DNA from 3 places in the Mesorhizobium sp. EU05-FHT14A09 genome. Region 2 is predicted to be linked to each of the others. Evidence: predicted binding sites of a transcription regulator. Region 2 holds the regulator's gene; each other region holds the start of a gene.
What was found. Region 2 encodes PhoB, which activates phosphate uptake and scavenging genes when phosphate is short. Its sites were predicted from a motif close to TGTCATNNANCTGTCAT; they were not measured.
Positions count from the first base shown of each region.

Region 1: a site for PhoB is predicted at 7,727-7,743, ahead of phoA (alkaline phosphatase). Genes of this name have one in related genera too.
Region 3: a site for PhoB is predicted at 7,957-7,973, ahead of AC3WTO_RS26450 (STN domain-containing protein). Genes of this name have one in related genera too.

Region 1 covers NZ_JBYTDF010000001.1:1,197,652-1,207,850, reverse strand. Annotated here, with positions in the region: gene AC3WTO_RS05725 (MFS transporter) at 1-1,121, opposite strand, end outside; gene nusB (transcription antitermination factor NusB) at 1,118-1,609, opposite strand; gene ribH (6,7-dimethyl-8-ribityllumazine synthase) at 1,606-2,100, opposite strand; gene AC3WTO_RS05710 (threonine ammonia-lyase) at 2,296-3,291, shown strand; gene AC3WTO_RS05705 (DUF1905 domain-containing protein) at 3,357-3,656, opposite strand; gene AC3WTO_RS05700 (riboflavin synthase) at 3,692-4,309, opposite strand; gene ribD (bifunctional diaminohydroxyphosphoribosylaminopyrimidine deaminase/5-amino-6-(5-phosphoribosylamino)uracil reductase RibD) at 4,309-5,388, opposite strand; gene nrdR (transcriptional regulator NrdR) at 5,434-5,898, opposite strand; gene phoA (alkaline phosphatase) at 6,224-7,657, opposite strand; gene rplQ (50S ribosomal protein L17) at 7,890-8,315, opposite strand; gene AC3WTO_RS05675 (DNA-directed RNA polymerase subunit alpha) at 8,421-9,431, opposite strand; gene rpsK (30S ribosomal protein S11) at 9,532-9,921, opposite strand; gene rpsM (30S ribosomal protein S13) at 10,048-10,199, opposite strand, start outside.
Region 2 covers NZ_JBYTDF010000003.1:637,929-648,127, reverse strand. Annotated here, with positions in the region: gene AC3WTO_RS14740 (sugar ABC transporter permease) at 1-429, opposite strand, end outside; gene xylF (D-xylose ABC transporter substrate-binding protein) at 661-1,701, opposite strand; gene AC3WTO_RS14730 (ROK family protein) at 2,039-3,280, shown strand; gene phoB (phosphate regulon transcriptional regulator PhoB) at 3,514-4,203, opposite strand; gene phoU (phosphate signaling complex protein PhoU) at 4,223-4,930, opposite strand; gene pstB (phosphate ABC transporter ATP-binding protein PstB) at 4,968-5,792, opposite strand; gene pstA (phosphate ABC transporter permease PstA) at 5,807-7,123, opposite strand; gene pstC (phosphate ABC transporter permease subunit PstC) at 7,120-8,577, opposite strand; gene AC3WTO_RS14700 (substrate-binding domain-containing protein) at 8,674-9,711, opposite strand; gene AC3WTO_RS14695 (response regulator) at 9,988-10,199, opposite strand, start outside.
Region 3 covers NZ_JBYTDF010000010.1:223,731-233,929, forward strand. Annotated here, with positions in the region: gene AC3WTO_RS26410 (Eco57I restriction-modification methylase domain-containing protein) at 1-323, shown strand, start outside; gene AC3WTO_RS26415 (chromosome segregation protein SMC) at 430-2,289, shown strand; gene AC3WTO_RS26420 (HNH endonuclease) at 2,286-3,062, shown strand; gene AC3WTO_RS26425 (hypothetical protein) at 3,062-3,187, shown strand; gene AC3WTO_RS26430 (hypothetical protein) at 3,184-4,509, shown strand; gene AC3WTO_RS26435 (GNAT family N-acetyltransferase) at 5,032-5,481, opposite strand; gene AC3WTO_RS26440 (amidase) at 5,646-7,097, opposite strand; gene AC3WTO_RS26445 (TetR/AcrR family transcriptional regulator) at 7,186-7,749, shown strand; gene AC3WTO_RS26450 (STN domain-containing protein) at 8,240-8,842, shown strand; gene AC3WTO_RS26455 (RNA polymerase sigma factor) at 8,839-9,354, shown strand; gene AC3WTO_RS26460 (FecR family protein) at 9,455-10,199, shown strand, end outside.

The DNA of each region.
Region 1 (10,199 bases), on a different contig from region 2:
GACCACCCCCAGGCGTTGTAGACCGCCCCTGACATCAGCGAGGCAAACGCCACGGAGCCGAACAGGATCAGGTCGTGGAAGCCCTGGATCGTGCCCTTCTCTTCGGGCCGGTAGCTTTCCGTCACCATGGCGGTGGCGCCGATGAAGCCGAAATTCCAGCCGAGCCCAAGCAGGATCAAGGTGGTCCAGAATTGCCAAAGCTGGATACCTGACAACGCGATCACCGCACATCCGATCAGGAGTACGAAGCCGATGGCGACGATGGTCGGCGCGCCGAAACGATGGATCAGCCGACCGGTGAAGAAGCTCGGCCCGAACATCGCCATCACGTGCCAGGAGATGCCGAGCGTAGCTTCATCGGAGGAAAAGCCGCAACCGACCATGGCCAGCGGTGCGCCGGTCATGACGAAGGTCATCATGGTGTAAGAGCCGACGGCACAAAAGAGCGCGATGAAAAAGCGCGGCTGGCTGATGATCTCGCCGAGAGACCTGCCGCCATGGGCGGCTGCTTGTTCAGCTTGCGACGGTTTTGGGGTGTTTAGGAAAAACAGGATCGCGGCGCCCACCACCGACAGGGCAAGGATCGACGCAAAGGCGCCGGCAAAGGGCACGGGCGCCAGCAGATCCTTGGTGAAGATCACCACCTGCGGCCCGAGAATGGCGGTGATGATGCCGCCCGCCAGCACGAAAGAAATAGCGCGCGCCTTGAATTCCGGTGGCGCATTGTCGGCGGCAGCAAAGCGGAATTGCTGGATGAAGGCAGCGCCCACTCCGATGACCAACAGGCCGAAGACGAAAATCCAGAAACTCGACTGGAAAAGTGCCAGCGTCGCGATCAAGCCTCCCAGTGCCGTCACGCCGGTGCCGACAAGGAAGCCGTCGCGGTGGCCGAGCCGGCGGATCATTGCGGCTGAAGGCAAGGCGCCAACTGCCAGACCAACGGAAAAACCGGTGAGCGGTGCGGTGGCCAGCGACTTGTCGGGGCCAAGCAGGAATTCACCGGCGAGCGCGCCGAGCGCGAAGCAGATCGGTCCGGCAGAACCAAGCACCGCCTGAGCGGCGGAGAGGATGAAGGCGGTGCGGCGCGCCTCGTTTTCAGCGGCGGCCGTCACGACGCTCATCTTGCATCCTTTCCCCTGCCCTCGCCGCGCACGCGGCGCGCGACGCGGTCGAGTACCGCGTTGACCAGCTTGGGCTCGTCTTCAGAGTAGAAGGCCTTGGCGATATCGACATATTCGGAGACGATCACCGCGACGGGCACGTCCTCACGCTTCATCAATTCGTACACGCCGGCGCGCAGGATGGCGCGCAGCGTGGAATCCAGCCGCGACAAAGGCCAATCCTCGGTCAAGGACTGTCGGATAACAGGGTCGACCGTCTTCTGGTTCTCGACCACACCGGCAAGGATGGCACGGAACCACTGCGCGTCAGCTTCGCGGTAGAGAGCGCCATCCACTTCCTTGCCGAGCCTGAACGCCTCGTATTCGGCAGTGATTTCGAGCAAACCCGAGCCGGCAACATCCATCTGGTAAAGCGCCTGCACCGCCGCAAGGCGTGCAGCGCCACGCTTGTTGGCCTGGCGCGGGGCAGAATCGGACGGTTCGGTCACGATTGCGCTCCCAACTTTTCCTTGAGCGCGACCATGGTGAGCGCCGCGCGCGCAGCGAACCCGCCCTTGTCGCCTTCGCTCTTCTTGGCCCGTACCCAGGCCTGCTCCTCGTTTTCGGTGGTGAGGATGCCGTTGCCGATCGCGATCGATTCCTGAACCGAAAGGTCCATTAGCGCGCGGCTCGACTCATTTGCCACGATGTCGAAGTGATAGGTGTCGCCACGAATGACGGTACCAAGCGCGACGAAGCCGTCATAGATCCTGCCGCCCTCGGCCATGCCGTCGAGCGCGAAAGCGATGACGCCAGGGATTTCGAGCGAGCCAGGAACAGTTACGACATCGTAGGTTGCGTCCGCTTCATCCAGCGCATTGGTGGCGCCGTCAAGCAGCGCATCGGCGAGGTCGTCGTGGAACCGCGCCTCGATGATGAGAAGGTGGGCGTTCTTCTTTGGCCGAATGAACGCCTTGCCGTGTTGGGATGTGCCAGCCATGAAGGTCTCCGGGAATTGTCGGTGACTTAGGCCTAAGCGGCGGCGGGTGCAAGCGACGTTTGAGCATGCCTGCCATCCCATGCGTTGCGCCACCCACCGTCGCCACGCGATCCTTTCGCGTCAGCCAAGCCTTTAATTCCTTTAGGGATAAAATATAATCCAGTTTAGAACAGCCGTATTGAACGAGGACGTTGCATGAAACCGGGATCGGAAAGCTTTGAGAGGGCAAGTCCACGACGTCCCGGGCTGGACGAGATCGAAGCGGCGCGGACCCGGCTGGCGGCCTACCTGCCCCGCACGCCGCTGGTTCAACTCGATCTCGGCCTGCCGGACCGACGCATCTTCCTCAAGCTGGAGACACTCTCCCCGATCGGAGCTTTCAAGTTGCGGCCGGCGCTGAACGCGCTGCTGTCCCGCGACATCGCCGCCCTGCGCAACGGCGTTGCAACGGTAAGTTCCGGCAACATGGCTTACGGCTTGGCCTGGGCGGCCAACCGGCTTGGCGTGCCAATGGCCGCTTACATGTACTCCGGAGCGCCACAAACCAAGATCGACGGTGTACGCAAACTCGGCGGCACCGTGCGCTTCATCTCCATGGAAACATGGTGGCGCTACATCATCGATGCAGAGCGGCCGGACCTCAAGGAACTTCTGATCAATCCCGTTACCGATCAGGCAGTGTTGACCGGGAACGGCACCATCGGCCTGGAGATCGCCGAGGACCTCCCGGAGGTCGATGTGGTAATAACACCGTTCGGCGGCGGCAGCCTGACCACTGGTGTCGCCAGCGCGATCAAGGCACTGCGTCCGCAGGCAAGGATCATTGCCGCCGAGGATGAGAATGCCGCCCCGGTCACTGCCGCGCTCGCCGCTGGCCATATCGTCGAAATCGAGACAAGACCGTCCTTCGTGAAGAGCATCGGCGGACCGTCGCTGGTGCCGCAACTCTGGCCGGTCGTCAGCCAGCTGATCGACGGCGCGGTCACCGTCAGTCTCGATCAGATAACGGATGCGATGCGGTTGCTGTTTTCGAAAGGAAAAGTAGTGGCGGAAGGCGCCGGCGCCGCCTCGCTGGCGGTTGCACTGGCCAGCGACCGGATCAAAAGCAATGTGGTGTGTGTCATATCGGGCGGAAACATCGACGCTACGGCTTATTCACACGTGCTGGCCGGTACCATTCCCAAACCATGATCTGCGAGGCGCCAGGACAACTGGCGCCCAATACAATGCGCGGGAACATCCAGGTTCTGGGCAACCTAACTGCGTGCTGGTCGAACTGTCATTACGACTGAAATCATGTCGCCTGCGGTCAGCTCGAGTGTTCGCCTCACTTTGTCTTTCAACGGCAGAAAATAACCGTCGTCCTTTGGGAACAATGAAGTGGAGAACGTGAAATCACGGATCGTGGCCTCGACCGGGATCATCCCCCAGCCATAAGTCACGAACTTCGCCATTTGCCGTATTTCTTCACCGCAATGTGGAGGCACCGGGGCAAAGAAAAATGGCGATGGCCCTCGCCAGTGAATTATCTGGGCTTCGAATTGAAACTCAGACATGGCGCTCCCTTTGGTAAGAAAGAGATTGGATGCCCTCAGAGCCCCTCTTTCGCCGCTTCCGCCAGACGCGCCGCGTAGCGTGCCATGGTGTCGATTTCGATGTTGATACGATCGCCCACCTGCCGATCCGCCCAGGTCGTCACCTGCAACGAATGATGGATTAAAAGCACGTCGAAACGCGTGCCCTCGACCTTGTTGACGGTAAGCGACGTGCCGTCCAACGCCACCGATCCCTTGGGAGCAATGAACCTGGCCAGTTCACGCGGCGCCTCGAGCGTGAAACGCACCGCGTCGCCCTCGTCCTGACGCGCCACGACCAAAGCCGTGCCGTCAACATGGCCGGACACGATATGACCACCGAGTTCGTCGCCGATCTTTAAAGCCCGCTCCAGATTGATGCGGGTACCGGCCTTCCAGTCGGATGCCGTGGTCAGCCTCAGCGCCTCCTCCCAAGCTTCGACCTCGAACCAGCGCGCGTTTGAGCCCTGCTCGGGCAACGCCGTCACTGTCAGGCAAACGCCGCCGCATGAGATCGAGGCACCGATATCGATGGTCGCGGGATCATAAGCGGTATCGATGCGCAAACCGACACCCTCCTTGCGCGGCGCAACCGCGGCCACGGTACCAATGTCGGTGACGATGCCAGTGAACATCAGAGAAAGTCCCTTACCCATTCTGCGCAACGATCCTCGCCGAAGCTGGTCTCGCGCAATTTGCGGAAGCCGGCAGGAATGCTGCTGGCATCGATAGGCGATACGATGCCGCCCTGCCCGATGGCCTCCGGTCCGGTGAAGAGGACAATGCGGTCAACCAGGCCGTCTTCCAGAAAAGCCCCCGCGACTTCGGCACCACCTTCGACCAGCACACTCGCCATACCGAGCGCCGCCAGGTCTTCCATCAATTCCGGCAGCGCGATGCGACCATCGATCGTTTCGGTGCCGATAAAACGTACGCCACGCCGCTCCAACGCAGCCTTGCGCTGAGGATCGGCTTCGGCACAGGCTGCAATGTAGAGCGGTACGCGGTCAACGTCAGCTACCAGCTTGGCCGTCTCCGGCAACCGGATGTGGCGGTCGAGCACGATGCGGGCCGGCGAACGCGCTTCCAGGCCGGGCAAGCGAACGGTCAAGGCGGGATTGTCCTCCAGGGCCGTGCCTATGCCGATCAAAACCGCATCCGCCTCGGCGCGGATCAGATGGACTTCGCGGCGCGCGGCATCACCCGTGATGGAAACCTGCCCAGCGCCCTTGCGGCCGACCATGCCATCCGCCGAAAGGGCAAGTTTCAGAATCACTTCCGGGCGCTTCCTGAGAGAGCGGATCAGGTAGCCGGCCATCTGCTCACCGGCCTCCTCGGCCAGCACGCGTTCGATCACCTCGACACCGGCGTCGCGCAGGATGGCGTAACCCTTGCCCGATACACGCGGATCTGGATCGCTGGCAGAACCGACCACCCGCTTGATGCCGGCGGAAACCAGCGCGTTGGCACAGGGTGGCGTTCGGCCGTGATGGGCACACGGTTCAAGCGTCACATAGGCGGTCGCACCTTTGGCCAGCGGACCTGCTTCGGCCAGAGCCTCGGTTTCGGCATGCGGACGTCCACCAACCGCGGTCACGCCGGTACCGACGATCATCGGACCAGCGCCGTCGTCACGCACGATGATGGTGCCGACGGAAGGGTTGGTGGCGGTGCGGCCAAGGTTGCGCCGCGACAGCCGAATCGCTGCAGCCATGAAACGGCGGTCGAGAGCCTGCTGTTCTGGATGCGAAGTCACGGCTTATCCAGCGTCCTCGTCGCCCTTCAGTTCGCCGAGGACCTCGTGGAAATCCTTGGCTTCACGGAAGTTGCGATAGACCGAAGCGAAGCGGACGTAAGCGACATCGTCCAGCGACTTCAGCGCGTCCATCACCAGTCGCCCGACTTCCGCAGAGGGGATTTCAGTCTCGCCGGAGCTTTCCAACTGCCGCACGATGCCGGTGACGGCGCGTTCGATGCGGTCGGGATCGACATTACGCTTGCGCACCGCCGTCTCGACGGAGCGGGCAAGCTTGTCGCGATCGAACGGCACCTTGCGGCCAGACTTTTTGACCACGACGAGGTCACGCAACTGCACGCGTTCGAAAGTCGTGAAGCGGCCGCCGCAATCCGGGCAAACGCGACGCCGGCGGATGGCGGCGCCGTCTTCGGCTGGACGCGAATCCTTCACCTGCGTGTCTTCGGATTGGCAATAGGGACAGCGCATGGCAGGCCTTGGCTAACGATTCTGATTGGGCGCGAGGCTAGAGTGTTTCCGACAAAGTAGGAAGCATGGAAGCGGATTCCAACACCGTCCTCTTCTGCTAATTTCCGGGTCGGGAACTGTCGTCTACGCCTGCACCGTCGTCTCGAGGAAGGGCCAGAGCTGGCCGAAACAACTTGGCGACAAGCAAAAACTGGCGGCTTTCGTCATGAAAGCCGCCAGCGTTTGAAATCGAAATCATTTCGTTCTGAAAATTTGCGCAGGCGCAATTTCGCATCCCGCGATCAGGCACGCGCCCTTCCCTTGAAGCGGGGAAGAGCCAGGTTCATCAGTCAGCCAGCTTCAACGCATCGCGAATGGTGAAGAACATGTCGGTCTGGTCGGTCAGGCCGGCGAAGTTAGCTGCATGCGGACCATAAGCCGCGACGCGCAGCTGCGCGCCGGTATGTTCCTGATCGTTCTCGTCTTCCGAAGTGCCGTAGTTGATGGTGAGAACCGTGCCGTCCTTGGTGTTCAGTGCCTGGGTGAGGCCGGTGGACTTGGTCTCGTTCGGGATGATCTGGCTGGTGTGGGCATGATCAGCAGTGACGATGACCAGCGTCTTGCCGTCGGTCTTGGCGAAGTCGAGCGCAACCTGCACGGCTTCGTCGAGATCAACCGTCTCGCCGATCTGGCCGCAAGGATTGGCGGCATGGTCCTGCTTGTCGATCGAAGCACCCTCGATCTGCAGGAAGAAGCCCTTTTCATTGGTCTTCAGCAACTCGATAGCCTTGGTCGTCATCGCGGCCAGCGTCGGCACCGTGGCGGCGCGTTCGCTGTTCGGCTCGCAGGTCACCACGGGCTGATCGATGTTGCCATGGTGAGTGGCCTTCGGGCCCTTCCAGCGCACCGGCATGTTGCCTTCCGAGAACAGGCCGAGCACCGGCTTGTCGTTGTTGGCTGCTGTCAGTGCCTTGAGTTCATCGGCATTGCTCACGACCTGGAAGCCACGTTCCTTGGCTTGGTCAAGCAAGGTCTTGTCCTTCCAGTCTCCGGCCTTGGCCGTCTCGCCAAAGCTCTTGGCGCCACCACCCAGCACAACATCGGCGCGGGTGTTCAGCAGTTGCTCGGAAATCGAACCAAGGCCACCGTTCTCCAGCGCGTTGGTCGGGCACTTTTCGGCGGTAGCGGCCGGTCCGTAGCATTTGCGCTGCGTGACATGAGCAATCTGCACGGCGGGAGTAGCATCCTGAATCTCGGCGGTCGAAACATTCCCAGTGCCGATGCCTGCAACTTTCGCCAATTCGATGAGCGTCTTGTGCGGCTTTTCGTGGATGTCGACGGAGATGGCGCCGTTGTAGGTCTTGGTGCCCGTTGCCCAGGCAGATCCGGAAGCAGCGGAATCGGTGACATAGCTCGGCTTGCCGCTCTTCTTGTCGAGCGCATAGTGCGTGTACTGGCCAGTGACCGGCAGCGCGTCGATACCCTTGAAGAAGCCGCCAGCGCCCTCGGCAACGTTACGTGCCACGGTGATCTCGGAATCGCCCATGCCGTCGCCGATGAGCAGGATGACATTCTTCACATCGCCGCCCTGGATATACTTCTGCAGCTCTGCAGTGGCTTCGCCGGTCAAACGCCGTGCGCCGCCTTGCTGAGTGATGTCGCCCTTGGCGGCACGCTGAAGATAGGCATCGGCTGCGCCCTGTCCGTAGACGGTTCCGGAAACAAGAAGTGCGGAAAGCGCTGCCGTAGCCAGCAACGAACGCCTGATGAGATTGTTCATGGTCATCCATCCTTCAAAACGGTGATAGGGCCCCGAGACCCGCCCCCTCACCCGTTTTGTTGGAAAGCCATGACCGGCAGATGACAGCCAGGCAATGGCTGGACGATCGTCCCCTGTCCTCCGATGAAAAGCGGATTTTCGGGCTGATGCGCTAACCGCAAGTGATGCCTAGTCCAAAACAAAAAGGGACCCACGAGGGGTCCCTGAATGTCGTTCAGCAAGTCCGAACGGCTTAAGCTGCTTCGGTCTCTGTCGCTTCGCTTTCGACGCGAGCGCGGTCGGCAGCGCCCTTGGCCGAGGTGTCGCGGTCAACGAACTCGATGACCGCCATGGCAGCGTTGTCGCCCTTGCGGAAGCCCGCCTTCATGATGCGCAGATAGCCGCCGTTGCGCTGCGCGTAACGCGGCGCGATCGTGTCGAACAGGCGCTTCACGACCGGCTCGTTGCCGATCTGGGCGATGACCTGACGACGAGCGTGCAGGTCGCCGCGCTTGCCGAGCGTCACAAGCTTCTCGACGATCGGACGCAGGTCCTTCGCCTTCGGCAGCGTGGTGACGATCTGCTCGTGCTCGATCAGAGACACGGCGAGGTTGGCGAACATCGACTTGCGGTGGCTTACGCTGCGGGCGAAGCGACGGCCTTTAAAACCGTGGCGCATGGCTCTTTTCCTTCTTCAGTTGTTCAAGAGGCCACGGCCTCTGATGATTTTCCGCATGACCGTCGGATCGAGCGGCTCACGCCGCCGATCCTTGGAACTTCATGCTCAATATTGGTCTTCGTAACGTTTTGCGAGGTCTTCGATGTTTTCCGGCGGCCAGTCCGGCACTTCCATACCGAGGTGCAGGCCCATAGCAGCCAGAACTTCCTTGATCTCGTTCAGGGACTTGCGGCCGAAGTTCGGCGTGCGAAGCATTTCCGCTTCCGTCTTCTGGATGAGATCGCCGATGTAGACGATGTTGTCGTTCTTCAGGCAGTTGGCCGAACGCACCGACAGCTCCAGCTCGTCGACCTTCTTGAGGAGCGACGGATTGAAAGCAAGTTCGGTAACGGCCTCGGCCGCGACTTCCTTCTGCGGCTCGTCGAAGTTGACGAACAGCGAGAGCTGATCCTGCAGGATGCGGGCGGCGAAAGCCACGGCGTCCTCACCGGTGACCGAACCGTCGGTCTCCAGAGTCATGGTCAGCTTGTCCTTGTCGAGCTCTTCGCCGTGGCGGGTGTTCTCGACCTTGTAGGAGACCTTCTTGACCGGCGAGTAGAGCGAGTCGACCGGGATGAGACCGATCGGCGCGTCTTCGGCGCGGTTGCGCTCAGCCGGCACATAACCCTTGCCGGTGTCGACGGTGAACTCCATGCGGATCTCCGCGCCCTCGTCGAGGGTGCAGATGACATGGTCGGGGTTCAGGATCTCGACGTCACCAACGGTCTGGATGTCACCAGCAGTGACGGCACCCGGACCCTGCTTGCGCACGACCATGCGCTTGGGGCCATCGCCTTCCATCTTGATGGCGATTTCCTTGATGTTCAGCACGATGTCGGTCACGTCCTCGCGAACACCGCCGATGGACGAGAATTCATGCAGCACGCCGTCGATCTGCACGGCTGTAACAGCCGCACCACGCAGCGACGAGAGCAGCACGCGACGCAGCGCATTGCCCAAAGTCAGGCCGAAACCGCGTTCCAGCGGTTCTGCGACCAGCGTCGTCAGCGTCTTGCCCTTCGACGAGAAGTCGATCTTGTTGGGCTTGATCAGTTCCTGCCAGTTCTTCTGGATCATTTTCTACCCTTCCGTTTCCCCACCACCATCCAATCGTGGCGGGCGACCTGGAAACCATTCGGGAACGCACGAGGCGTTCCCGATGGTATTCGAAAAGCTGTTAGACGCGACGCTTCTTGCGCGGACGGCAGCCATTGTGCGGGATCGGCGTCACGTCACGAATCGAGGTGATGGTGAAGCCGGCGGCCTGCAGCGCGCGGAGCGCCGATTCACGACCCGAACCCGGACCGCAAACCTCGACCTCGAGCATGCGCATGCCGTGTTCCTGCGCCTTCTTAGCGACGTCTTCGGCGGCCATCTGGGCAGCGAACGGGGTCGACTTGCGCGAACCCTTGAAGCCCTGGGCGCCAGCCGACGACCAGGCAATCGCGTTACCCTGGGCGTCGGAAATGGTGATCATGGTGTTGTTGAAGGTCGAGTTGACGTGAGCGACACCCGACGAGATGTTCTTGCGTTCGCGGCGACGGACGCGTGCGGCTTCCTTGGCCATGGTAGTCCTTTCAGTTGATCTCTACACCGCCGTAATGCCAGCGGCTACACCTGGAGGCTGTCGGACTTCGGCGGTAGGCAGTCGTGTTATCCGACTGCCCATTGCCTACTGGCGACTGCCGCCAAATTACTTCTTCTTGCCGGCGATCGCCTTCGCCGGACCCTTGCGGGTGCGGGCGTTGGTGTGCGTGCGCTGACCGCGCACCGGCAGCGAACGACGGTGACGCAGGCCGCGATAGCAGCCAAGGTCCATCAGACGCTTGATGTTCATCGAAACTT
Region 2 (10,199 bases):
CTGCAGCGCGCCGATTGCCAGGCCGACCACGATGCCGGTGGCCAGTGCGATGATCCAGAGCCACGGATTGCCGAGCTGCATGCCCATCACCCGGATCAGGAACTCGGCCTGGGCAACGCCCATTACCATGCCGATCACGCCTTCGACAGAACCGACCGACAGGTCGATGTTGCGCATGACGATGACCAGCACCATGCCGGTCGCCATGATGGCGACGGAAGATGTCTGTACCGACAGGTTCCAGAGATTGCGCGGCGTCAGGAACAGGCCGCCGGAAAGCAGGTGCAACCCGACCCAGATGATCAGCAGGGCTGCAACCATGCCAAGCATGCGGGTGTCGAGTTCGGTCGCCTTGAGGAAGCGTCCGAGTGATGTCAGTTCGGCTGCGCGGGCGCGATCGACCGGCGCATTCGAGGTCGTATCAGTCATGATATTCCTCCCTAGAACAATTCCAGCAAAAGTGCGCGGCGGTCTTGCGTTCGGAATTGCGTAAAAACAAAGAGTTAGAGCGTTTCCGCGAAGAGCCGAAACGCTCTAACCATGCGCCGCTTTGGCGCCTTTGGCATGCCATTTAACAGGGACTTGTCGGCTCCGGGGTGGGAGCCGTTGCAAAAGACCACGGCACTCAGGCCGTGGTCTCCTTCGTTACAGCAGACGTGCTTAGTCGCAGGCCTTGACGGAACCGGCCTTCACGCCCTGGCAGACGACATCCTTGGAGACCCAGCCGGCGTCGATGACGACGTTGAGATTGTCCTTGGTGATCGCGACCGGTGTCAGGAACACCGACTTGACGCTGTTGCCGCCGGGAGTGGTGAAGTCGGTGACCTTGGCGATGTCGGTCGTCTTCTTGCCATCGGCGAGCTGCGCCGCGATTTCAGCGGCATTCTTGCCGAGGTCGCGGGCATCCTTGAACACCGAAACAGTCTGCGTGCCGAGCGCGATGCGGTTCAGCGCGGCATGGTCGCCATCCTGGCCGGAGACCGGAACCGAACCGGCAAGACCTTGCGCCGCCAAAGCAGCGATCGCACCACCGGCAGTGCCGTCATTCGCGGCCACCACGGCATCGACCTTGTTGTCGTTGGCGGTCAGGAACTGCTCCATGTTCTTCTGGGCATTCGCCGGCAGCCAGCCATCGGTGTAGGCCTCGCCGACATTCTTGATCTTGCCGGCATCGATGGCAGCCTTCAGCACTTCCATTGCGCCCGAAAACAAGAAATCGGCGTTCGGATCTGTGCTGGAACCTTTGATGAAGACGTAATTGCCTTCCGGCTTCACATCGAACACGCCCTTCGCCTGCAGGCGACCGACCTCCTTGTTGTCGAAGGTCAGGTAGAAGACGTCCTTGTTTTCGATAAGACGGTCGTAGGCGATGACGGGAATGCCTTCGTCGACGGCCTTCTGCACTGCCGGACCAATGGCGGAGGTGTCCTGCGCCAGGATGACGAGCGCGTTGGCGCCCTGCGAGATCAGGCTTTCGACGTCGGTGAGCTGCTTGCCCGGATTCGATTGCGCGTCGGCGGAAATATACTTGTCGCCGGCGGCCTCGATCGCCTTCTTCATGGCGGCTTCGTCGGTCTTCCAGCGCTCTTCCTGGAAATTGGACCAGGACACGCCAATGACCTTGTCTTTCGCCTCGGCGACAGCCGAAAGCGCGAGCGTCATGGCGGCACCCGCCAGAATGGCGGCCGTGAATTTCCTCATTTTTTCCTCCCCGCGCCCAAAGGCGCGCTTTTTGTGTGCGTTGGCCGTTGGAGAAGCTTTTTTTCGAGCTTCGAAAAAATAATCGCGCAGGTATGGCTTTCTGTCAACGGGATTCAAGCCGTTGACAGTATTTTTTTCGAAGCACGAAATAATGATGACGAGAGCTGCATGTTCTGCCACTATCTGTGGAGGAGCGCTCCGTCGAAACAATGAAAGCGAAACGGGTTTTGCATTCGTTCCCGCATCGACCTATGCACGATGGATGCGCATCCGGAACAGCCACCGGACGCAACGGCTTCAACGCTCGCGAAGCCGGCGGGGGAGGAACGGCAAGAACATGACTGTCGGGATCCGTCACGACGATTTGCGCCGCAGGAACCGCGCAATGGTGATTGCCGCCGTGCGTCGCTCCGGCGAGCCTTCCCGCACCGAAATCACCGCCATCACTGGCCTCAGCCATTCGACCATCTCGACGATTTCATCCGACCTCATAGCGGAAGGCATCCTGCGCGAAGGCCGCAGCGAACCGACGGCATCGAAACGTGGCCGTCCACAGGTGGGACTGCAACTCGACCCAAACGCTGCGGCCGTCCTGACGGTCGTTCTGTCGCTTAACCTGGTGACGGCGGCAGCCGTCGACTATTCCGGCAAGGTGCTGGCCGAGGAAACACGCCGTCTGGACACTCTGTCTCTGCCGCGAGAGGCGCTGATCGGCGAGTGCGTCGAAATCGTCAGGCGGCGGCTCGACGACCAGAGTCTTAAGAACCATCAGGTGCTGCGCATCGCCTTTGCCGTTCAAGGTACGGCGGATTCACACGCGCGCACCATGTTGTGGACGCCGATCACCCCACATGGAGAGATTCCTTTCGCCGATATCCTGGAAAACGCTTTCGGCATTCCTGTTATCGTCGAGAATGACTGCAACATGATGGCTGTCGCTCTTCGCTGGCGCGGCACGGACCGTTACCGCGACGACTTCATTGCCGTTGTGCTTTCGCACGGTATCGGCATGGGCATCGTGCTCAATGGCGAATTGTTCATCGGCACCCAGTCGTCCGGCGGCGAGTTCGGACACATGATCCACCGGCCGAATGGCGCATTGTGTCGCTGCGGTCGCCATGGCTGCGTCGAAGCCTATGCCGGCAACTACGCGATCTGGCGAAACGCCCGGGGACTGGACGAGAACACCGAACCTGCCGCGGATATTCCCGACGACGAAATGCGGATGCTGGCTGAAAAAGCGCGGGCGGGCGATGGTCCGGAACGCGAAGCCTATGAACGGGCAGGCACGGCTCTCGGCTATAGCCTCGGTTCGCTTTTCGCCGTCATCGATCCGGCACCTGTGACCTTTGTCGGTATCGGGGCGACAGCTTTCGACCTGATTGAGCCGGCCCTGCGGCGCGCAATTGCTCAGACTGCCGGCGGACAGCATTCGAATTCGATCGTGTTCAACATCGAGCCGAACGAGCAGATGCTGATCCGCGAAGGCTGCGCCATGCGCGCGTTGACCTTCATTGATCAGGAGATCTTCGCGCTTGGTGGCCCGACAGCTTCGGCGCCTCAGCTTGTGGAAGCCTGAGCCCGCCGGTTAAAGCAATTCCAGGAAAAGTGTGTAGCGGTTTTCCGTCCGGAATTGCGCAAAAACAAAGAATTAGAGCGTTTCAGCGCTTCCGTAAAAACAGAAACGCTCTAAAGCGCCGCGCGTCCTAGTGGACGCACAAAGGACGCTCCAACTCTTTTGTCCGGCGCATGACGGCCGGCGCATGCCACCCTGCCTTTCCGAAAATCGATTCCGACTTTCGGGGTCATGCGCTAATCCTCGCGGATGGCATAGCCCGAGCCGCGGATGGTACGGATCACATCCGGCATGCGGCCGTTGTTGACCGCCTTGCGCAGGCGACCGACATGTACGTCCACCGTGCGTTCATCGATGTAGATCGTCTCGCCCCAGACATTGTCGAGCAGCTGGCTGCGCGAGAAGACCCGGCCGGGGTGACGCATCATGAATTCCAGCAGCCGGAACTCCGTCGGCCCGAGGCGGATCTCGCTCTTCTTGCGATACACCCGGTGCGACTCGCGGTCGAGCACGATGTCGCCGACCTTGAGCACGGAAGACAGCACCTCCGGCTTCGCCCGGCGCAGCAGCGCCTTCACGCGTGCCATGAACTCCGGCATCGAGAACGGCTTGACCAGATAGTCGTCCGCACCGGTGGAGAGGCCGCGCACACGGTCACTCTCCTCGCCGCGCGCCGTCAGCATGATGACCGGCAGACGCTCGGTTTCCGGCCGCATGCGCAGCCGACGACAGAGTTCGATGCCGGAGACCGCCGGCACCATCCAGTCGAGCACCAGCAGATCCGGTACGTTTTCCTGAAGCCGGATTTCGGCTTCGTCACCTCTGGCGACCACTTCGACCTGGTAGCCCTCGGATTCCAGATTGTAGCGGAGGAGAACGCCCAGCGGCTCCTCGTCCTCTACCACCATGACGCGCGGCGCGATCATCTTGCCGTCCGTCCTGTGATCAGGCCGCCGGAACGGCGGCAGCCGTCTCGTCGAGCTTCGGCCTATTGGGCGGCAACTGCTCGCCCGTCAGCACGTAGAAGGCGTTTTCGGCGATATTGGTGACGTGGTCGCCGATACGCTCGAGGTTCTTGGCGCAAAACAGCAGATGCGTGCAGGCCGTGATGTTGCGGGGATCTTCCATCATATAGGTCAGCAGTTCGCGAAAGACCGACGTATATTTGACATCGATCTTCTCATCGTCTGCTCTCAGCTGGGCGAGACCCTCTGCGTCTTTCGCCGCATATTTCTCCACGACGCCGTCTACCTGGTTGAGCACCAGATGCGCCATGGAATCGATCGAATGCGAAAGATCGCGCGGCGTGGCGCCCTGCCCGACCGCTCCGACACGTTTGGCAATGTTCTTGGCCAGATCGCCGATGCGCTCCAGGTCCCCTGCCATGCGGATGGCGCCGACCACGGCGCGCAGATCCTGTGCCATGGGCTGGCGCTTGGCGATCAGCGTGATCGCCTTGCTGTCCAGCTCACGCTGGCGCGCGTCCATGATCGCGTCGTCCGAGACGACACGTTGGGCAAGTCCATTGTCTGACTTGAGCAGCGCCTTGGTGGAGCTTTCAACCATCGAACTGGCCAATTCACCCATGTCGCTGATGAGCCTGCTGATCTGTCCGAGCTCTTCGTCGAACGACGCAACGGTATGTTCGCCCATATCTTGTGTCCTTTTTTCCTCGGCAGCAATCGCTCACTCAGCCGAAGCGGCCGGTGATGTAGTCCTGCGTGCGCTTGTCGTCGGGGTTGGTGAACATCTTGTCGGTAGCGCCCTCTTCGACCAGATAGCCGAGATGGAACATCGCCGTGCGCTGCGAGACGCGAGCGGCCTGCTGCATCGAGTGCGTCACGATGACGATCGTATAGTTCTGGCGCAGTTCGTCGATCAGTTCCTCGACCTTCGCGGTCGCGATCGGATCGAGCGCCGAGCACGGCTCGTCCATCAGGATGACTTCCGGCGACACTGCGATGGCACGCGCGATGCATAGGCGCTGCTGCTGGCCACCGGAAAGGCCGGTGCCGGGCTCAGCGAGGCGATCCTTCACCTCGTTCCAGATCGCCGCTTTCTGCAGGCTGGACTCCACGATGCGATCCATATCCGCCTTGTTCTTGGCAAGGCCATGGATACGCGGCCCGTAGGCGACGTTCTCATAGATCGACTTCGGGAATGGATTGGGCTTCTGGAACACCATGCCGACGCGGGCACGCAGCTCCACCACATCGATTTTCGGATCGTAGATGTCTTCGCTGTCGAGCGTGATCTTGCCACCAACCTTGGCCGCGTCGATCGTATCGTTCATGCGGTTGAGGCAGCGCAGGAAAGTTGACTTGCCGCAGCCCGAGGGGCCGATCAGCGCCGTCACCTGGTTGAGGCGGATGTCGAGATTGACGTCGAAGAGCGCCTGCTTATCGCCGTAGTGCACGGTGACCTTGTCGCCGCGCATCTTGATGACTTCGTTGGTCTGGGCGCTCATCTGGCTGCTCACTGCCTGTTCGAGGGTCTTTTCCGTCATGATATTCATATCAGGCTCCCTTTCTACCAGCGCCGTTCGAAGCGGCGCCTGAGCACGATCGCTGTGATGTTCATGGCCATCAGGAAGACCAGAAGGATGATGATTGCACCGGACATGCGTTCCACGAACGCGCGTTCGGCTTCGTTGGCCCACATGTAGATCTGCACCGGAAGTGCCGTCGCTGGATCGAACGGGGTTGCGGGATAATTGGCGACGAAGGCCACCATGCCGATCAGCAGCAGCGGCGCCGTTTCACCGAGCGCGCGTGCCAGGCCGATGATCGTGCCGGTCAGGATGCCGGGCGCTGCCAGCGGCAGGATATGCTGGAACACCATCTGCATCTTCGAGGCGCCGAGGCCGAGCGCGGCCGACCGGATCGAAGGCGGGACGGCTGCGAGCGCGGCACGTGTCGCGATGATGATGGTCGGCAACGTCATCAGCGTCAGCACCAGGCCACCGACGAAAGCAGCGGAGCGCGGCATGCCGAGGAAATTGACGAAGACGGCGAGGCCGAGCAGACCGAACACGATCGAGGGCACCGCGGCCAGGTTGTTGATGTTCACTTCGATCAGGTCGGTGAAGCGGCCCTTCTTGGCGAATTCCTCAAGATAGATCGAGGCGGCAACACCGATCGGAAGCGCCAGCAGCAGCACGATCACCATCATGTAGAACGAACCGATGATGGCGACACCGAGGCCCGATGTTTCCGGACGGCTGGACGCGCCGAAGGTGAACAGGCCGGTGTTGAAATGCTCGGCCATGGCGCCTTCGGCCTTCAGCTTGTTCATCCACTCGACCTGCTGGTCGGACACCTTGCGGCGATCCTCCGGCACCGAGAGGTCGATCTGGCCCTTGAAGGCGGAATCGAGGTTGGCACCAGCAAGAATATCGACGGTGCGCGTGGTACCGATGACCTTGGGATCCGAGACCACCACATCGCGCAACTGCACGCGAGAGCCATCGGACAGGAAGCCCTTCAGCTTCGTCATCATCGGCTTGTTCTTCGCGTCGATGCCGAGTTTCTCGGCAAGTGCCTTCTGCGCCAGCACCGGATAGTTGGCGGTCAGCAGGACTTCAGGGTCCGTTGCCCGCTTGTTGTCCGGATCGATCACCTTCTCGTCGAAGGTGATCGGCAGCGACACCGTCGTCTGCCAGAAGGATGTGTAGCCCTTGCCCAGGATCGACACGAGCATGACGACGAGGAAAGCCAGGCCGACAAGGATCGCAAGCACGCCATAGAGGCGGAAGCGGCGTTCGGCGGCATAGCGGCGCTTGAGGCCGATGTCGCGGCGCGCAGGAGCCGTGGCTGTCGCGACCGTATCCAGAGTGACGTCGGTCATTCGTACTGCTCCCGGTATTTGCGCACGATGTAGAGGGCGACGATATTCATCACCAGCGTCAGCACGAACAGCGTGATGCCGAGCGCGAAGGCGACCAGTGTCTGCGGCGAATTGAATTCCAGATCGCCGGTCAGCTGGTTGACGATCTTGACGGTGATGGTGGTCATTGCCTCGAACGGATTGAGCGTCAGATTGGCGGCAACACCCGCTGCCAGCACCACGATCATGGTCTCGCCGATTGCGCGCGAGGCTGTAAGCAGGATGGCACCGACAATGCCGGGCAGCGCGGCAGGCAGGATCACGCGCTTGATGGTCTCAGAACGCGTCGCGCCGAGGCCAAGCGAACCGTCGCGCATGGCGCGCGGCACCGCAGTGATAATGTCGTCCGACAATGAAGACACCACGGGGATCAGCATCACGCCCATCACCAGGCCGGCGGTCAGGATCGACTGCGCCTGGATGAAGGAGGTACCGCCGGCAAGGGCTGCGCTGAGGTCGCGCAGGAAAGGTCCGAGCGTGACGAGTGCGAAGATGCCGTAGACGATGGTCGGGATGCCGGCAAGCAGCTCAAGTGCGGGCTTTACCGCAGCGCGCACTTTCGGTGCCGCGTATTCGGCCATGTAGACCGCCGACATCAGACCGATCGGCACCGCAACCAGCAATGCGACAAAAGCGATGTAGAGCGTACCTGCGAGCAGCGGGATCAGGCCGAACTGGCCTTCGGAGGCGCCGGCGCCGGCAGCGGCGAAACGTGGATCCCAGACAGTACCAAAGAAAAAGTCCAGCGGCGGCACACGATTGAAGAAATTCAGGGTCTGGAACAGCATCGACAACACGATGCCGATGGTCGTCAGAATGGCGATGGTCGAGGCGCCGAGCAGGCCCCAAAGCATCAACTTTTCGACGTTGTTGCGGGCACGAGCGCGCAGTTGCACCTGCGAGATTCCGTAGAACGAGCCGGCCAGAGCCAAACCGATCGTGACAACCGCGCCGATGAGGCCGAGCAAGTCGGTCGTCCGGTTGGCCTCGGCCGCGATCGGGATCATATAGTCCTGCGTATCGGTGGCGAGCGCCACACCCTTGGCACCGAGAAGCGGCTGCAATTCGGCGAAGGTCGCCGGCAAAGCAGCCACCTGTTGGGCATCAAGCTTGCGCAGGCCGTTGGCCAGGCTCTTGGTCAGGCTCACCGCAAGTGGCTCACTGGCCACACCGGTTTCAGCCGGCATCTGCCCATGCAGGCGGCTGTTGAGATAGACGGAGGAGCCTATGCTCCATACAGCGAGGAAAAGAACCGCCGGCAGAACACCCAGCAGCAACGCCCACCAGCCATGGTAGTGAGCCCTGGAATGCGGCTTGATCTTGCCGTCATCCTGCGCTGTCGCGCGCTGTCTTGCGATAACGAAGGCGACTATGCCGATGACAATGACGATTGCCAGCACGAGCATGGATGACATGGAGCGGCCTCTGAAAGGTCACATGGGCCACCGGTCTGCGACCGGCAGCGGCGACCGGGGCGCAGGTCGAACCTGCACCCCGGACACCTGGGAGGATTACAGCGACTTGCCGGCGTCGAAAGCTTCGCGCTGAGCCTTGCGCTCGGCTTCCGGAGCGGCAACCAGGCCGTACTCGGCGAGCGGGCCTTCCGGACCAACCATCTGGTCGGCGAGGAAGAAGTCGACATATTCCTTGAGGCCCGGAACGACACCGAGATGCGCCTTCTTCACATAGAAGAACAGCGGACGCGACACCGGATACTCGCCCTTTGCGATGGTTTCGGTCGACGGCGTGATACCGGAAACCGTAGCAACCTTCAGCTTGTCGGCGTTGTTTTCGTAGAAAGCGAGGCCGAACACGCCAACGCCGGTCTTGTTGCTGTCGATGCGGGCGAGCGTCTCGGTGTAGTCGCCGTCGATGTCGACAGCCTTGCCGTCCTTGCGCACGGCCTTGCAGGCCGCTTCCGCAGCCTTGTCATCGAGGCCGCCGGCCTTGCCCGCTTCCACGCCGCCGAGCTTCTTGCAGCCGGCAACGAGAAGCTTCTCTTCGAAGACTTCACGGGTGCCATGCTTTTCGCCCGGGATGTAAGCAGCGATGTCCCACTCGGGGAGCTTCGGATTGACCTGGCTCCACTTGGTGTTCGGATTCGCAACCAGCTTGCCGTCGACCACGACCTTGGCGGCGAGCGCCTTGTAGACGTCCTCCGCGGTCAGCGCCCAATCCGGACCCTTGACGTCGGTGGCGAAGACGATGCCGTCATAGCCAATCTTGACTTCCTGGATGTCCTTGACGCCAGCGTCCTGGCAGGACTTCAGTTCGTCCTTCTTGATCGGGCGCGAGGAGTTGGCGATGTCGATGGTGTTTTCGCCGACGCCCTTGCAGAATTCCTTGATGCCGGCGCCCGAACCGCCGGATTCGACGACTGGGGTCTTGAACTTCGAGAAGGTTTCACCGAACTGCTCGGCAACGATCTTGGCATAAGGAAGCACGGTCGACGAACCGGCAACCTGAATCTGGTCGCGCGCGGCGGCGTAGCCAGCCGATGCAGCGAGCGCGAAGGCCGCAGCCGACGCGGTTAGAAGAGCTTTTTTCATTGGGCCTGCTCCTGTTAGGGAAGGTGGTCTCTAGACGCCTTTCCTGCGGCGCCGGGTGAGGCCATAGCGCTCGTTTATTACAGTCGCATGACAGTTTCGTGTCACCCCGGTAACGCGCTCGGCGCAGGCTGGCAAAGCGCCACTGAGTCCATTTTAGTGAAAGCTTGGATTCCTGGTGCAAATCAGAGGCTTGCATGGACTCACCATGCATGCGAGCCGGCAAACGACTTTTCCGTCAAATTTCTGAAAACTGTCCGGGATCGTGACGCCGGCTTTCTATCCGACGTTGCGATGGGCTCCGGTTTGACCGCCAAGCCAGCGATCGAGCTTTTCAAGCAGGGCCTTCGGACTGATCGGTTTGGGCAGGTAGTCATCCATGCCCGCTTCCAGACAACGCTCGCGATCGCCCTTCAGCGCATGCGCCGTCACGCCGACGATCGGTATATGCGTTCCGTCTCCCGCTTCGCGCTTGCGAATCTCGCCGGTCG
Region 3 (10,199 bases), on a different contig from region 2:
CTGCCAAGGCGGCGGAATGGCAGCGCCTGGTAGGGGCGGAAGCCAATCCCCTTGCCGGCAATGTCGCGACATTCGTCGCGAGGAACAACACAGCGTGGGGCGCCGCTCTGCGAAACCACCGCGGCAACGGACGACTGGTTGAGGATCTCCAGCACGGGACATGGGCATCTGGCCCCGGTTTGGACGCCATCGACACTTCCGGATGGCCTGACGGTCGTGCAGGCTTCGTGTTCGGTGCTCTGGAGAACATCAACCTAGACGCGGCGGTGGATTCGCTGCCCGCTGACATACAGCAGTGGGTGATCAATGCCGCAGCAGCCTGACCTTCTCGACCCGCAGCTTCTGACGGTAAGCCCCGCTGAAGGGTCGGAAGGGCCGCGGCTTTGGGTTCGACGACTTGTCATATGGAAAGAGCCCGGTGGGGAGAAGGTGCGGGACATCGAGCTTCGCCCCGGCCTGAACATCGTTTGGTCACCTGATGGAGCAGATGATGCCGCTTTGGCGGGTCAAACAAATGCCGTCGGGCATGGTAGTGGCAAAACGCTTTTCTGCCGGCTTATCCGCTATTGCCTTGGCGAGGATCGCTTCGCCACCGAGCCACAGCGTGATCGGATCGGCACTGCATTCCTGAATGGTATCGTAGGTGCCGAGGTCGTGCTTGATGGAGTCTGCTGGGCAATCGTGCGCCCGCTCGGCCTGCGCCGCAGACATATGGCTGTTCCGGGTGGAAATCTCGACGAGATCGCCGCTGGTGAAGGCGCTTCAACGGGAATGGAGCCGTTCATCGAAGCGATAGACCAGCAAATCATTACTACTGCCCTTGCCCAGTTGGTTCGCCCGCAGGCGAGCGGAGCGATTTGGCCGATCGCGCTCGCTTGGCTCACGCGGGACCAGGAGTGTCGATTTGACGATGTCCTGGACTGGCGGTCGCCGACGTCGGACTCCGACTCACCAATGCCCGCCAGCGGGCAGGAGAAGGGACCAAGGCTTGAGGCGCTCCGTTCATTTCTGATGGCGATCACGCCTGAGGAACAAGCCACGCGTGGTGAAGTGAATAGCCTCAGCGAACAGCGCCGGGTCCTGGACCAAGAGATTGGCCATCGCCGGTGGGAAATCGAACGCACGCAAACGCGGCTCGTTACGGGTCTCGACCTTGAGAGTCAGTCGCTCCCCGAGATGCCATTGCTCATTGACGTCATGCGCAGGTCCGCCAGCGCGCGCTTGGCATCGGCAAGCAAGGTTCCAACTGGCGGCGACGCTGAGCTCGTCGCAGCACGCGAGCAACGAGAGTCCGCGAGAAATGAATGGGCGCGCCTCGACGGCGAACGTATCCGGATCAGCGCTCTGATACCCGCTGAAGAACGCACATTGGCGATGATACGCGGGGAGTTGCCGGGACTTTCCTATTCGAAAGTCGAGGCCGAAAGCCCGATCTGCCCAATATGTGAAGTCCCCATCGACCGGGCCTTAGCAGAGGGATGCAAGCTCTCGCACAAAATTCCTGATGCAGACGCCTGCCGGCAGCGTTGGAATCAACGACAGGCGGATCACGACGCCCAAGCGAAGCGAGTTGGGGATCTGCGGCAAGAGCAGACGCAGCTCTTGCCCCAGATTGCTCTGGCCAAGCAGCGCTTTGATCGATCCGTCGATCACGTCACGAACATCGAGAAAGCCCGCGATGCCCGAGAGTCCACTTGGTACGGCGCCCGCAGGCTCCAGGATGATGTTGAGCGCCTTGCCGAACTCTTCGAGACGCAGGAGGCGGGTATCAAGCGTCTGCGCGAATTGGGTACAAAACTCGAGACCGAGAGGGAGCGGCTAGGCGCGTTTCGTGACAAACAAGCACGCGTTTTCGGACGCATGAGCGAGAAGTTCGACCCCATCGTCCGGCGGTTGGTCGGCCACGACGCAAAGGGGCGGATCACCCTTAGCGGGAATGGGCTTGATCTCTCGGTAGACATGGGAGGCGACCGCAGGACAGCCGCGATCGACTCTCTGAAGGTTCTGGCTTTCGACCTCGCTGCGATGTGCGTGAGTATCGAAGGCGCGACGCGTGTGCCTTCATTTCTGCTTCACGACAGCCCGCGTGAGGCCGACCTTGGCTTGTCAATTTATGGACGGCTCTTTGATATCGTTCAGGACTTAGAGCGTGTCGGCGGAAAGCCACTGTTTCAGTACATCGTAACGACAACAACGGCGCCTCCAACCGAGTTCAGGGAACGTCCGTACCTGCAGCTAAAATTACATGGCGATCCGCCCGCGCAGCGCTTGCTCGGGGTCGACCTATGACCAGCACGGAAGGGCGTCTTGCAGCTTATCCATTCGTCCTTCTCTCTGAGCTGCGCGACGCCGCGAACGAGCATGGCTACCGCATTGGTCCTGAAGAGGCCGGTGGATGGATCTTTTTCCGATCAGCCAGTGCGCCGGGAGAGATCGGACTGGCCGCCGCGAGCGCCTCCGGTCCGTTCTTTCTGTCCTTGATGTTGCCAGGAGTGGTGCGAGCGTTGGACGCTCAAGCTGCAACTCCCTGGGCCAAAGGTCATGCAGGGGCCTTCATATTTGCCACGCGTGATGAGCTGCATACCGGAGTCCAAGCGGTGTACCGCCTGTCAGTTAGCTTGCCCAACTTTCCTCTTGAGAAATTCGAAAGCGCCGTGGCGTCTCTCGGCGAGACTGAAGGGGAACGCGCACAAAAATTCAGGATCGGACAGAACATCTTTCGCGATGCCCTGATGGAATACTGGAACGGAACCTGCCCGTTGAGTGGAATTTCAAGTCCTGCGCTGCTGAGGGCCTCGCACATGATCCCATGGTCCGATTGCACGAGCGACGCGCAGCGACTCGACGTGCATAACGGACTTCTGCTGTCCGCCCTGTGGGACGCTGCATTCGATGCCGGGCTGGTGACATTTGATGACGATGGATTGGTTTTGACTTCTGCTTTTTTGGAGGGTGCTGCGCTTGAAGCCCTGTCCTTAGGTAAAGCGCCGAGGCTGCCGTTGCGCGATGAGCATCGGCCTTACTTGGCCCATCATCGTAACCACGTTTGGATCCGGAATTGATGGCGGCAGGCGCTCCGAGCCTGCATGAGGGGGGTGGGTTGGACTTCGAAGATCTGCTGACGGCGCTGGAGCCCCCGCTGAACCATGCCGGCACCGCCGCGCAGCCTGCGGAGTTCAAGGAATGAGCGGGCCTGTGTCGACAGCCGGACTGGGGACGTCGACCAAGCTGATTGCTTTGACCAAGCATACGAAGCACGGCCACGTACCAAGCCCGGTTTCGCCGTATTTTGTGGCGCCGCCGACGCAGTCGGCCCTGTCTTTCAACTCGATTGCCTTGGCCGCCGCCATCGCCAGGACGGCGACGACTTGGGATGATGCACCCGTTGCCCTACTCGACGGATTGCAGCAAAGCGCACTGATCGAACTGGAGACTTTGCTCCAGGATGGATCGGCCTTTGCGCTCGAATCTCATTTCAAATTCCTCGCGGATACCGCCGGGTCGCAGTTTGCGGCCAAGGTCGGCGCCGGCATTGCCCACCTCTACATGGATGCTCTCGGCTACGCATGGCGAGCGAACGCAGCGTGCCTCTCGTCGTCGCTCGATCCTCATGCGGATTTCATTTACGAAGGTGGCAACGCGTCCGGCCACGGTGTTGTGCTCGCTGAGGCGCACGGTTCGTTCGCCAAAGATGCGAGCGCTGCCAAGATAGCGAATGCGGCGAAGAGAAAATACATCAAGCAGGTAAAGCCCTTTGTCGCGAAGCCGTCGCCGTTCGGTGAGGTCATCCATGGCTATTCGATTGCATTCGGCGCGAAGCCGACGGTAGCGGGGAGCTTCCTGGCCGTATCGGAGACGCGGATCTCGAAGCCACGAAAACGAACTCTACCGCCAAGTGACCCGCAGGGAGGCGCGATACCCGAAGGCACGCCGGCGCCGATGGCTCTTGCGACCCATCGCTCGAACTTTCTCTTGATGGGCGCGCCGGAGGTAACGAATTGGATCGACTGGATCCGCTTGCCAGATTCCCCAGCTCCGGAGCGACATGACGTTCCGTTTCTTCGATTTGGCTATGCGGGTCGAACCTATTTGGCGGCGCCGCGATGGCTTTTGCGGCCAGGCGGGCCATCATGGTGGATCGAGGATTTCTTCGATCATCCTGAGTGGTGGCGACTTGCTTGGCGCGCACAATTGTCGCCATCGCATCACCCTGGTTCTGACTTCGGCTGGTTCGTAATCGAGGAGAAGGCGGGAGCCGAATTCTTAAATGCACTGAGCAATGCGATCCGCGATCGAGGGACGGCGCTGCCGGCAACGATGAGGCTGCCAACTGTCGAGCCGACAGGCTTTGCGCTCTCCGCGGGAGATCGCATTGCCAGGGCCGACGCCGACGATTCTTACCAGTATGCGCTTTTTCGCGACGGATTGGCCCTGCTGGGCGAGCCTTTCCGAGGGCGGCCGCGCGATGTTGTTGTCTGGTCGCCAGATGGAGGGATGACGCTTGGATGACGATGCTGCGGTGGGTCGCGTCGCATCGCGCACTATGCTATGAGTTCTTGACGGTACTTTCTTGGTTCTCAGCGAGACCCATCCGCGTCACCGAAAATGGGTCCTGAAAGGCGATCGTCCTCGATAGATACCGAAACCGCACAAAAATATTTTCGTGCGATTTTCCCTTTAAAATCAACACCGTAAGATTTTGACGGCCCGAGGGTCGGCTTTCGGTGCGGGAGACGATAAAAAACCCAGCTAGATCAATGGCCTAGCTGGGTTTAGAACAATCGAGTGGGAGTGAATTAAGGTCGTTTCAGACCATCTCGCTCCGTGTCAAAATCGTATGACACCGTTGATTGGTAAGGATTATTTTTCTTACCCCGTGTCGCTGCGTATCATCCCAGCCCAGCCGTTTGTTGGTAGACGAAGAACTGGATGACGATCTCTAAACCAAGTGAGGTTCGCGTCTATTCTATCCGTTGTTGTCAATGTGACCCGTCATCTCGTCTAAACAGAGATAATCGCGGTTGATGATCCTTATTTGGGCGCAAGGATTTTCTTGCGCAGGACCACATAGGGCGTTTCCTCCCGATCATAAATGTATCCTAAAGACTCATATAAGCGGCGAGCGGGATTCTGCGGCAGGCAGCCCAACTCCAAATCAAGGCACCCAGCCACCGCTGCTTCATGTTCAAACCTGACAAGGAGGGCAGCTGCTATTCCCCTCCGTCTGTAGCCAGGGTCAACGTTGATGGAAGCGAGTATCGCTGTGTCGCCTTCTCGTTCCCAGAATAAATAACCGAGGGGTTGATCAAGTTCTTCTGCCGTGATTGTCCGGGGGAGATCATCCACCCACTGTTTTAAATGTTGCTCAAGAGCGGAGAGCCATTTCTGCAATTGCAGTGGCTCCATAGTCTCGATGTACAATCGCTCCAGCCGGTAGATGGTGGGTAGATCATCGGGTCGTCCATGGCGAAGAGAAAACATCTGATAGCGCTCCGTAAAATTGGCAGGGCTCGTTCGCGGGATTTGTTGCAACTACCGCGAAGTCCTGAGGAGCCGTTTTGAAGCTTCGCGAAAAACTGGACGGATGCAACTCAAGGTTCACGGCCATTGCAATTGGATCACTCTTGCGGCGCTGCCATCGCTGGTCAGGCACCCGCCCAAACGGTTGGCCGTCGGTCTATCCACGGCTGTGCGCGCTCAAGCTGACCTGCCAGGCTGAACAACAAGTCCTCGCGGCCAAACCCGGCAAAAAATTGCGACCCGACAGGCAAGCCGGTCACAGGATCGGTCGACAGCGGTACCGACATGGCGGGGATACCGGATACATTTGCCAGAGCCGTGAAGGGCGAATTGCTGAATACCTTGTCGACCCAACCTGGCCCGTCGAGTTCGCTCTGCCCTTGATTGTAAGTGCCAATCAACGATGGCAATTGCGGCAGGGTGGGTGTCAACAAGATGTCAAACGTTTCAAAATATGCGCCGATTGCCCGCGCGACCCTGTTCCTGACATCAAGCGCACCGAGAAGGTCCAGGCCGCTGACCTTGCGCCCATATGTGTAGACGGCCATGGTCGCGGGTTCGAGATAATCGGCTGTCGCACCACGGCCCACGGCGGCAGAAACGGCATCGATCCAGGCTGTGGTGTTCACCGTAAAGAGTTGGGTATTGGCGAACACAAAGGCCTCCCAGGAGACACCAACGTCGAGCGTCACATCCTCGACATCATGACCAAGTTGCTGGCACAGCTGCGCTACACCTCCCAACGCAGCCGCAACAGGAGCGGAGGTACGAACTCCGTTCAAGGGGTTTGGCATGAAACCGATCTTGAGCCTGCCAGGATCTTGCTCGACTTTAGACAGGAAGCTCCCCTGCGGTGCCGCAGTGTAGTAAGGTTCGCCAACGCCCCCGCCTTGGACAGCATCCAGCAGTGCAGCGCTGTCTCTGACCGTTCGGCTAACACCGAGCTGGACTGCAAGGCCGCTCCAGACTTCATCGACAGCAGGTCCATTGGACACGCGGCCTCGTGTAGGTTTCAGCCCAAACAGGCCGTTGACGGATGCGGGAACGCGGATGCTGCCGCCGCCATCAGTTGCATGAGCTAGAGGGACGATACCTGCCGCGACGGCGGCGCCAGCCCCGCCACTCGATCCGCCAGCGCTACGCTCCAGCGCCCATGGATTACGCGTAGCGCCGGTAGCGACACCTTCCGTTGTCGTGCTGATCGCGAACTCCGGTGTGGTGGTTCTGCCGATCGGGACAAGACCCGCTTCACGGAAGCGGGACATTAAAGTCGAGTCGGAAGCCGCAACGAGGCCCTTGGCAAGACGACTGCCCAGCTCATTGGGCCGACCGGCGCGGGTGATGCCAAGATCCTTGACGAGAAACGGAACGCCCGCAAACTGCTCGCCACTCTTTTGGTCTTGCGAGCAGGCTGGAACTTCGTCGGTCCACGTCTCGACAACAGCGTTGATCGCAGAATTGACGCGCTCTACCGCCCGGTGGCCCGCATTGATCACCTCATCGGCAGTGACAGCTCGCTTGCCAATCAGCTCGGCCAGACCGAGCGCGTCGTAAGACACATAGTCACGCAGTTCCATTGCAAAACTCCAAAATGATACCCATTGGTATCAATGATACCGCGTGGTATCTATTGTCAATAGAGCTGGAATCGAAATGGTGTCCACAATGAAGAAGCAGCCACTACGGCAACGCATTATCGAAGCGGCCTTCCGGCTTTTCGATGAAAGGGGAATTCAACACGTTTCGGTCGATGCGATCGCCGTGGCGGCGGAGACTACGAAGATGGGGGTCTATCGCCACTTCTCTTCGAGGGATGTGCTTGTTGATGATTGGTTGACCGCGACGATTGCGAAATATCGCGGGGTCCTGGACGAGATCGAACGTCTTCATCCAGACGATCCGCATGCCCAGCTCCGGAAATGGGTAAACCATGTATTGGAAGGGCTCCCCGCCATTTCCCATCGGGGATGTCCATTTGTGAACACCATCGCAGAAGTCCCGGACCCGGAGCATCCGTTGCGCCAGAAGATCCGGCACCACAAGCTGGATCAGGTTGAGCGGTTGAAGGCCTTGTGCAGGAAGGCAGGCTTGTCCGATCCGAATACTGCCGCGGCAAAAATTACGTTTATGTTGGAAGGGGCTCAGGTCGCGGCCCAGAACGGCAGTCTTCCTGCTGTCGAAAAATCCTTGGCGACGCTAACACGCGAGATGCTTTCAGAACGAAAATGATCCTGCCTTCCTGGCAGGGCGAGGTGGCTGCCGCGGACGGCCTTTCGTGCGTTCTGACGGACCTTCCCCATAGTGTTGCCCCCATTTTCAAAAGTATCGTCATAGGAAATGAGGGATTTGATACGGGATGCTGGTGGATTTCGCGAGCGGCGCGAGCAGTTCCGCTCGACATCGCCGAAGCGGCCATAGGCTGGGCAAGCGGCAGCCTGTCGTCAAACGGTAACATTGCCTCACTAGCCTGACCAAAGCGTCCGTTTGGGGCGTGCGCTGGCGCGCAATTTTTGCCGGCGGCGGGCAGCTCGTGGCGCTTCGAGGCTGATCACTGTCCTAATCTGCACGAGCGGGGACAGTTGCGATGCTTCGATCGGCAGTAGCCGACGCTAAACCAGACTGTGCGAGGCTGATGCGTGCGGCGGCGCCGGCTGTAAGGCGGTCGTCACCTTGGTCGGTTCTTGGAGCATGCGCACTGGTCGCGGCAAGTGTGGCCGCAATGGTCGATCCAGCCCCTGCGCAAACAAAGCTGGCGAACGAGCAGGTCGAACTCAATATTCCGATCCAGCCGCTCGGTGCCGCAATCAGCCGCTATGGCAATGCCACCGGACACGACGTGCTCTACGACGCGAACCTTGCATCCGGCCGTCTCTCCAGCGAGGTGCGAGGCGTATTTGCGCCGGACGAGGCGCTGAACAAGCTCCTCGTCGGCACCGGCCTCAAGGCCGAACTCGTCACCGGCAAGACTTTCGTGCTGGTGCCGGTGCCGGCCAGTCAGCAAGCACGGCAAACGTCGTCGCCAGAGCATCTGCGTTACTATGGACTGATCCAGGCCGGCATTACCGATGCTCTTTGCGATACGCAGGGTGCGCATCCGGGCCGCTACCGCTTCACCGCCAAGCTCTGGATCGCACCGGATGGTGCTGTTGTGAAGTCCCGGCGCATTGGCTCCACCGGCACGCCGCAGAGCGATCATGAGATCGATGCGGCCTTGCGCCGTGTGCAGCTCAACAATGCGCCGCCGCCCGGTTTCCAGCAGCCGGTCATCATCCTGATCGTCCCGCAAGGGCCGGGTGTCACGCGGGGGTGTGATCGGCCATGACCGAGAACGCCCTGACCATCATGCGCCGCATGTTTCTCGATCGCTATGACGACATCAAAGCGCGTTTGGCAAAGCGTCTTGGCTCGGTCGATCACGCCAGCGATGCGATGCAGGACACCTGGTTGCGCCTGGCGCGCGTGGAATCGGTTGGTCCCGTCAAGAGTCCGGACAATTATCTCTACCGGATCGCGTTCAACGTGGCGCAGGATCATCGCCGGACGGAACGACGACAACGCATATCGCCGATCGAGATCGATAGCCTGCTTGGTCTGGCCGACGATGCGCCGACGCCGGAGCAAACCGTCCTGGCCCGCTCTGACCTCAGGGCGTTCAAGGCGATCGTCGACGAGCTTCCCGAGCGCCGCCGGGAAATCTTCATGGCGGCGCGGATAGGCAACATGTCCCATCAGGAGATTGCGGATTGTCTCGGCATCTCCCGCCAGCTCGCCACCAAGGAGATCGGCCTGGCGCTCCAGCATTGCCTGGTGCGGATGAAAGAATTGAGGGGTTGAGCGTGGCCTTTAGGTCGTCAAGAAGCGTCTTAGGGGTAAATCTCCTTCAATCGCGGCCTGCCGTCCGACGGCAAGGAACAGCGCAAGGCACAGGATTGACATGAGCAAGGCACATCCCGGTCTGGACGCGATCGAACTCGCAGCCCTCGACTGGCTGCGAAAGCTCTCGTCAGGAGATGCGACGCCGGAGGACGTCGCAGCGCTGGAGCACTGGCGCGCGCTAAGCCCCCGGCATGAAACCGCCTTCGTCGCGGCGAAGCATCTGTGGCATGCGGCCGGCGCCACCGGCCAGGATCTGTTCAAGCCTGATGAGAGCTTCCCCGACCGGCTGAAAGCGTTGCGACAGCGAACCCGGGAAAAGACAATGACGCGTCGCGCAGCGTTGGGCGGCGGTGTCGCGGCCCTTGCCGCCGCGTTCGCCTACGGCGTCACCAATCCGCCACTCGGACTGTGGCCGTCGCTCGCGGAAATGCGAGCAGACTATCGTACGGCCACTGGCGAGCAGCGCCACGTTACCTTCGCCGGCGACGTGGCGATCAACCTGAACACGCAGACAAGCCTTGCTATCCGTCCCGCCGAAGGCTCGCAGGACCGCATTGAGCTGGTCGCCGGCGAGGCGTCATTCGCAACATCGGCGCGCGTGGCACGATCGCTCATGGTCCTGGCTGGCGACGGCAGGACAATTGTCGAATCCGGCCGGTTCGATGTGCGCTGTACGACAACGGGCGAGCGGTTATCCGTCACCGTGACCTGTTTCGAAGGTGCGGTGAGGATCGAGCGTGGTGCCGATGTGGTGGATCTGCAGCCGGGGCAGCGGGTGCGTTATGATCATGACGGATTGAGCC